2 regions of the Varunaivibrio sulfuroxidans genome follow, and region 2 is predicted to be linked to the other one. Evidence: riboswitches for the same ligand, from Rfam matches in the RefSeq annotation. Region 2 holds a riboswitch; the other holds the start of a gene.
What was found. A riboswitch is a leader RNA that binds a small molecule or an ion and turns the genes downstream of it on or off. The one in region 2 is predicted to bind cobalamin.
Positions count from the first base shown of each region.

Region 1 (3,411 bases), 860 kb from region 2:
CAGGCATCAAATGGGCCGACGATTCGTAAGGCTCGACGGCGAAACGGACGACGCCGTTGTTGGGGCAATCGGCCGAGGTGGCCATGGCCGAGGCGGCGGTGGCGGCCATGGTGGCCATCGCACCGGCGGCGATGACGGCGACACGAAGCTTCATTTTTTTCTCTCCCGTGATGTGATCTATCGGCGTGAACCGTTCCCCTTCGCCGCCCCCTGGATCGGAACGCGAAGCGATGGCGGCATAGGCGTTAACGGGAGGAAGTCTAGTTGCGCGGCGTTGCGGTTTTTGAATGAAACTGTGAACGCTCAATTACACTTTTGTGTTCGAACGGGCGCCATGACCGAACCGTCTCGAAAGAGTGGACCCGCGCGCGCGTAAGCGAGGTTTGAAGCCTGTGATAAGGTCAAAAAAACGCCGCCTGGACCATCACGGCCAAGGCGGCGTTTTTTCTGGAAAAGTGGATTTACGAGCCGGCGATATTCAGTTCTCGAACCGCGAACAAACGCGAGACAAAGGATGAATTTTCTATTTTTTTCAATCCTTTGACGATGGTCCACGTAAACACGGGTTCAAGCGCCACGAGCACAAGATAGGAACTGGCGAACTTCAGCCAAGCCATAAAGTGCGCCTCGCCGCCGCCGACCGTCAGCCAGAACCCGACCATCGCGGTGACACCGGAATAATACATCGCATCCAATTTAACGATACGCGCCCACGAAATTTGCGGCGCATCGCCGCCGGCGAAATAACGCCGCCCGCCGCCGTAATGCACGGCCAGCAACGGCACGATTAATGACAGCGAATTAACCCCCAGATTGACCAAATCCCAGGGCGAGAAGACCAAGCCCTGAAGCAGCAACCCGATGGCGAACCCCAACAGCGTCGGTATAAACCCGAGCGTCAGGTACATCGCCATCGCACCGACGAAATGCAGTTCGGACGGACCGACCTGCATGTGGAAGCTCTGCATGAAAAGGGTGAAGAAAACCGCGGCGACCAAAGGCTTGGCCACCGACCAGGGGTTTTTAATCGAAATTTTGATATGTTCCTTGAGGGCCCATCCGGCAATAGCGAGCGCGCCGACATTGGCCATGGCGACTTTTACGGGCGTCACGAAACCCGGTTCGATATGCATTTTACTTTCCTTTACGTACCCACCGTACAAAAACATGGCCGCCACCCCTATACGGCGGCCGGCTAAAACCATGGCAGGTCTCCTGGCTCACGGATCATCGCGAGGCCCTTCCCCTTCCCGGCGAAAAATCGCCAGTGGGTTTACGAAAGGCCGCTACCGTTCACAGTTGCGGGGGCAGCCACGGATCGGGACCCGTCGAGGTCTTCCCTACCGTGTTCCCTTTTCATCTCACGGGCTTTGCCCTTGAGAAACCAATGGTCATTATTGTCTATCAGAGTTCATCGCGCGCGGCAACGCCCAGCCCATGAAAAAGAGACATCCGGCCGCAAAGGGCCGGATGTCTCTCACATGTCATTAAGGTCTTATCATTAAGGCCTGGGGTTTGTTATTTTTCGTAAACCTCTTTAATCGCCTTGATTGTCGCGGCGTAGTCATCGCCCTTGAAAACAGCGCTTCCGGCGACCAAGACGTTGGCGCCGGCCTCGACGACCGCCTTCGCGGTGCCGGCGTTGACGCCGCCGTCCACCTCCAGTTCGATCGGGCGGGCGCCGATCATCTCTTTGACCGCGCGAATTTTATTGAGCGCCTCGGGAATAAACCCCTGCCCGCCGAAGCCCGGATTGACGGACATGATCAAGATCAGATCGAGACGGTCGAGGACATGTTCGATGACATTGATCGGGGTATGCGGGTTTAGCGACACCCCGGCCTTTTTTCCCAGATCCTTAATCACCTGGAGCGAACGATCGAGATGCTTATCGGCCTCGGCATGGACGGTAATGATATCGGCGCCCGCCTTGGCATATTCTTCGAGATAGGGCTGGGCCGGGTCGATCATCAGGTGGACATCGAAAACTTTCTTCGTCCACGGACGAATGCACTGGATCACCGGCGGGCCGAAGGTCAAATTGGGAACAAAATGACCGTCCATGACGTCGATATGGATATAGTCGCATCCCGCATCGTCGATGGCTTTGACCTCGGGGCCCAGTTGGGCGAAATCCGCGGACAGAATGCTAGGGGCGATTTTAACGGTCATGGCGGCCTCTCTGTTGTTTTAGGTTATTGATATAATTAAGACTATCGCGTTCATACTATTTCGTTAGCGCCATGAAAAGTTGCGGCAACCTTTCTGGCAAGCGCTCGACACGGTCGATAACCGTGTAGCGGTTGGCGAAAATATCGCGAACGTAATTATCCGCATCGGGGTCGAGATTGATACAGTACGTATAAATACCGTCACGGTCTAATTCTTGAACCGCCTTTCGGGTGTCTTCGATGAGCAGGCGGTCTTCCTTCACGTCAATATCGGACGGCTCGCCATCGGTAAGGACCAGCATCAGCTTTTTGTCGGCTTTGCGGGCCGACAAATAGTGCCCACCGTGACGCAAGGCCGCACCCATCCGAGTCGAGTACCCGGCCGCCATCGCCGCCAAGCGCGCCTTCACCGTGTCGTCCCACTTTTCCCCGTAGCCCTTGATATGCTGATAGCGCACCTCATGGCGCGTATTTGAGGAAAATCCCGCGATGGCGAAGGTATCGCCCAAACCGTCGATCGCCCAAGCCAACAGCGCCACGGCCTCTTGGCTCAATTCGAGAATACTCTGGCTCCCCCCCGGCGGCACATGGTCGAGCGATTCGGACAGATCGAGAAGAAGCAAAACCGCGATATCCCGACCGTCGTGACGATGGCTCATCGTAATGCGCGGGTCGGGCGTGCACCCACTTTTAAAATCGAGCAGAGAGCGCAACGCCACATCCAGGTCGAGTTCACTGCCGTCCTCCTGAAAACGAATTCGGACGTAGCGCTGAGGCTTTAGCAGGTCCATCAATTTCTTTAATTGCTTCGCCAAAGCGGCGTGCTTAACAAGCAGATCATCTATACGCGCCGGGTCGGCACTGGGATGGAGGCTTTCGTACAAGCTGGCCCAATCGGGACGATAGCTTTGGGTGTGATAATCCCATTCAGGGTAATAACGCGGCGGCAAGGCGTTCTGTTGTTCTTCGTCTTCGACCTGGGTCTTATCAGGCTGATCGAACATCTCTTCTTCATCGCCCATCTCGATGAAGGTCCACATATGCCTGTTATCGTCTCGGTAGTCGATTTCGGTATCCTTAAAGTAAATGTTGGCCGACAGATCGGCGGCGCCTCGTGTTTTTGTGATAAACGTCACCGCGAGATCGGCCATGGCTTTCGTCGAGCTTTCACCGTGCTCCATTTCAGCGTGAAAGCGTTCGACGAAAGACAAAATATTCGGGTCGCCATAAGGGTGATCCG
Region 1 is NZ_CP119676.1:574,354-577,764, forward strand. Features, by position in the region: gene P3M64_RS02590 (phosphate/phosphite/phosphonate ABC transporter substrate-binding protein) at 1-154, opposite strand, end outside; gene P3M64_RS02595 (energy-coupling factor ABC transporter permease) at 462-1,205, opposite strand; cobalamin riboswitch at 1,189-1,405, opposite strand; gene rpe (ribulose-phosphate 3-epimerase) at 1,519-2,172, opposite strand; gene P3M64_RS02605 (nitric oxide reductase activation protein NorD) at 2,228-3,411, opposite strand, start outside.
Region 1: it holds a riboswitch for cobalamin, as region 2 does, so the genes downstream of both, P3M64_RS02595 (energy-coupling factor ABC transporter permease) here and cbpA (modified peptide precursor CbpA) in region 2, are expected to answer to the same signal.

Region 2 (3,411 bases):
TGTCGGGTGGCCTCGAACGCCCCTCGCCTGCGCATTAAAACCCCTTGGGAGATAGACGCTCTTCCTTTAAATTGCTCTCAATTAAATTGCTCTCAATTAAATTGCTCTCAATTGGAAGCGCGGCCGTGGGCGGCGCGCGGATTTGACGCGTTGGACGGCATCATGAAGCTTGATCGTATCGGAATTGCTTTTGCGTTCGCCGCCGCCGTTCTTTTCGGAGCCAGCACGCCGTTGGCGAAAATGTTGCTGGCGGACACGAACCCGTGGCTTTTGGCCGGGCTTCTTTATCTTGGTTCGGGGATCGGCCTTTCCATTGTCAGGATCGTTCGCGCCTCTCGGGGTGACGCGTTGACCCGTTCCGACTGGCCATGGATGGCCGGCGCCGTCGTCACGGGAGGTATCGCCGGTCCCGTTTTTCTCATGTGGGGTTTGTCGGGAACGTCCGCATCCGCCGCCTCGCTTTTGCTCAACGCGGAGGGGGTTTTTACGGCTCTCCTCGCGTGGTGGGTTTTCCGAGAAAACTTCGATCGGCGCATCGCGCTGGGCATGGCGGCCATCGTATCGGGCGCCGTCGTCCTTTCGTGGACGGGAACGATCGCCGTGCGTTCCCCCTGGCCCCCGTTGGCCATATTGGCGGCGTGCTTGTGTTGGGGCATAGACAACAACCTGACGCGAAAGGTTTCGCTATCGGACCCGTTCCAGATTTCCGCGATCAAAGGGCTCGTCGCCGGCGCGACCAACGTTTTTCTCGCCCTCCTGTTAGGCGCGAACATCCCCTCAATTCCAACCCTTGCACTATCCGGCGTCGTCGGTTTTTTAGGGTACGGCGTCAGTCTTGCGTTATTCGTGCTGGCCTTGCGGGAACTCGGCACATCCAGAGCGGCGGCGTATTTTTCCACCGCCCCCTTTGTCGGGGCAATCATATCCGTCCCTCTGCTTGGCGATACGGTAAGCTTCTCGCTTGTTTTCGCCGGTGGATTGATGGCCTTCGGGGTTTGGCTTCACATTACGGAGAACCACGCACACGAGCATAAACACGCCGCGGTGGAACACACGCACGCCCATGTCCACGATGATAAACACCACCAGCACGACCACGAGACCCACCCCGATGGATCTCATATTCATCGCCACAGACACGAGCCCGTACGGCACTCGCATTCCCATTATCCCGATGAGCACCACCGCCACGCACACTAGGGTCAGGACCTCTTCATCTGATGCGTCTGGTTTGTGCAAAATGTCACAAGCCGAGGAGAAGACTTGCCGGAAGAGCCGTTCACTCGCAAAAGTCTTCGACGACGCTCGTGGGGCATTTTTCACAAATCCCTACGGGACGGGAGGCGTTCTCCTTGATTTTTCGACGGGTTGGTTTTATCCCTGTACTCACGGTTAACGGAACACGGTGAAAGTCCGTGGCGGTCCCGCCGCTGTAATCGGGTTTGGGGGATGTGGGCTTTACGCCCGGTCACTGATCGGCGACGCCGATTGGGAAGGCCAGTCCTTCATTATTCGCCCGAAAGCCAGAAGACGAACCGGAAAAATGGAACCTTAAGGGTCGATACCCGATGGCAAAGGGAATCGGTGGGCGCGTGCGTCTGCTGAGGCCCTTTTTTTATTTGTCACGGGAGATGACCAATGCGCAACACCTCGACCTCCGTATCCACCACGCCGACCCGGGAAAATTCCGCCGTCGATGACCCCGCCGCCGATGTCCGCGACGAAACCCAAGGCGCCCCTCTGATCTCCCCCCTGATCGCCCGGCGCAAATCGTGCGACGCAGACGGGACCGGACTGTCCCATTACATTTTGATGGATCGACAGGTTCCGCAATGAACGCGTTTGACAAAGCCGCGGTCTCGGGCTCCGAAAGGACCCGAGACCACCGCGGAGCGGCCGACGCGCCGCCCCGGTTTCACGTCTTCGACATCGACCATCCGCGCTATCGGGCGCTGATCGAACCGGACAGCGCGTTGTGGGCCCTGGTGGACACATCGAACCATGCGAAAACGGCGATCCCTCCCCGTCTCAGCCGTCTTTACGACGACACCCATGAGACATTGAACGGGGAAATGGACATGCTGCGCTTTCATCTGAAACCGTCGGCCGTTTATTTCAATCCCACCGAGCGGTGCAACCTAAACTGCTCTTACTGCTATATCCCCGGCGAAATGCGCAAACACGGCGAACATATGTCGGCGCATAAGCTGATCGACGCCCTCGCCCGTCTGAAGGACTATTTCGCCACCACCGTCCCCGAGGGCCGCTTGCCTCAAGTTATTTTCCACGGCGCCGAACCGTTACTGAACCGCGACGCCGTCTTCAAAGGCATCGAGGCTTTTCGCGACGATTTCCGCTTCGGCGTGCAGACCAACGCCACCTTGCTGGACGACGACGCGGTGGCCTTCCTAAAGGAGATGCGCTGTTCGGTCGGCCTGTCGCTGGACGCCGCGCAAAGCGCCATTGCCGACAAAACCCGCAAAACCTGGGGCGGGCGCGGCGTTTTCGATGCCGTCGAGGCCGCCATGGCGCGCCTGCGCGGTTACGAGGGTTGGAGCGTGATCTGCACCATGAGCAGCGAAAACCAGGACCATTTGATCGAGATGGTGGACTTTTTGCACCAAAATGAGGTTCCGACCTGCATGTTGAACGTTCTGCGCTGCACCATGGCGGGCGCGCGCCCCCTGCGTTCGCACGAGGAAAATCTCGCCGCCCGCTTCATCGCCGCGCTCGAACGCAGTCATGGACTTTACCGCGAGACCGGACGCAAGATGGTGGTCGCCAATTTCGCCAACATCCTGATCGCCATGCTGGCCCCGACGGCGCGGCGCTTGATGTGCGATATTTCGCCGTGCGGCGGCGGGCGCAGCTTCTTCGCCCTCGGTGCGGGGGGCGATCTGTTCCCATGCAGCGAGTTCATCGGCCTACCGGCGTTCAACGGCGGCAACCTGTTCACCGACGACATCCCGTCGGTTTTGGACAGCGCGCCGTTTCGCGCCGTCACCGAAAGGACCTGCGAGGCGATACCGGCCTGCGCCGGGTGTTCGATTCGCCACTTCTGCGGCGCGCCCTGTCCCGCCGAGGCCCATGAAATGAACGGGGCGATGGACCGGATCGGCGCATTTTGCACCTTTTACAAGGAACAAGCGCGCTACGCCTTCCGCCTGATCGCCGATCGGTGCGAGGACGATTTCCTATGGGACGGCTGGGACGACGGCGCACTCAGCCTTTTTGATATCGCCTAATCCCCATCGCGGCGCATGTAAATCGAGCGAAACGGGCGAAACAAGGGGCGTCCACCTGCCTAAAAACGGTCTCGACGGGCCTTTTCGGCGGGTGGGCGCCCCCCCCATGCGCAGACACAAAACAATGTGCAGACACAAAACAATGCGCAGACACAAAACAACCGGC
Region 2 is NZ_CP119676.1:2,782,211-2,785,621, reverse strand. Features, by position in the region: gene P3M64_RS13060 (DMT family transporter) at 163-1,200, shown strand; cobalamin riboswitch at 1,373-1,554, shown strand; gene cbpA (modified peptide precursor CbpA) at 1,639-1,836, shown strand; gene cbpB (peptide-modifying radical SAM enzyme CbpB) at 1,833-3,245, shown strand.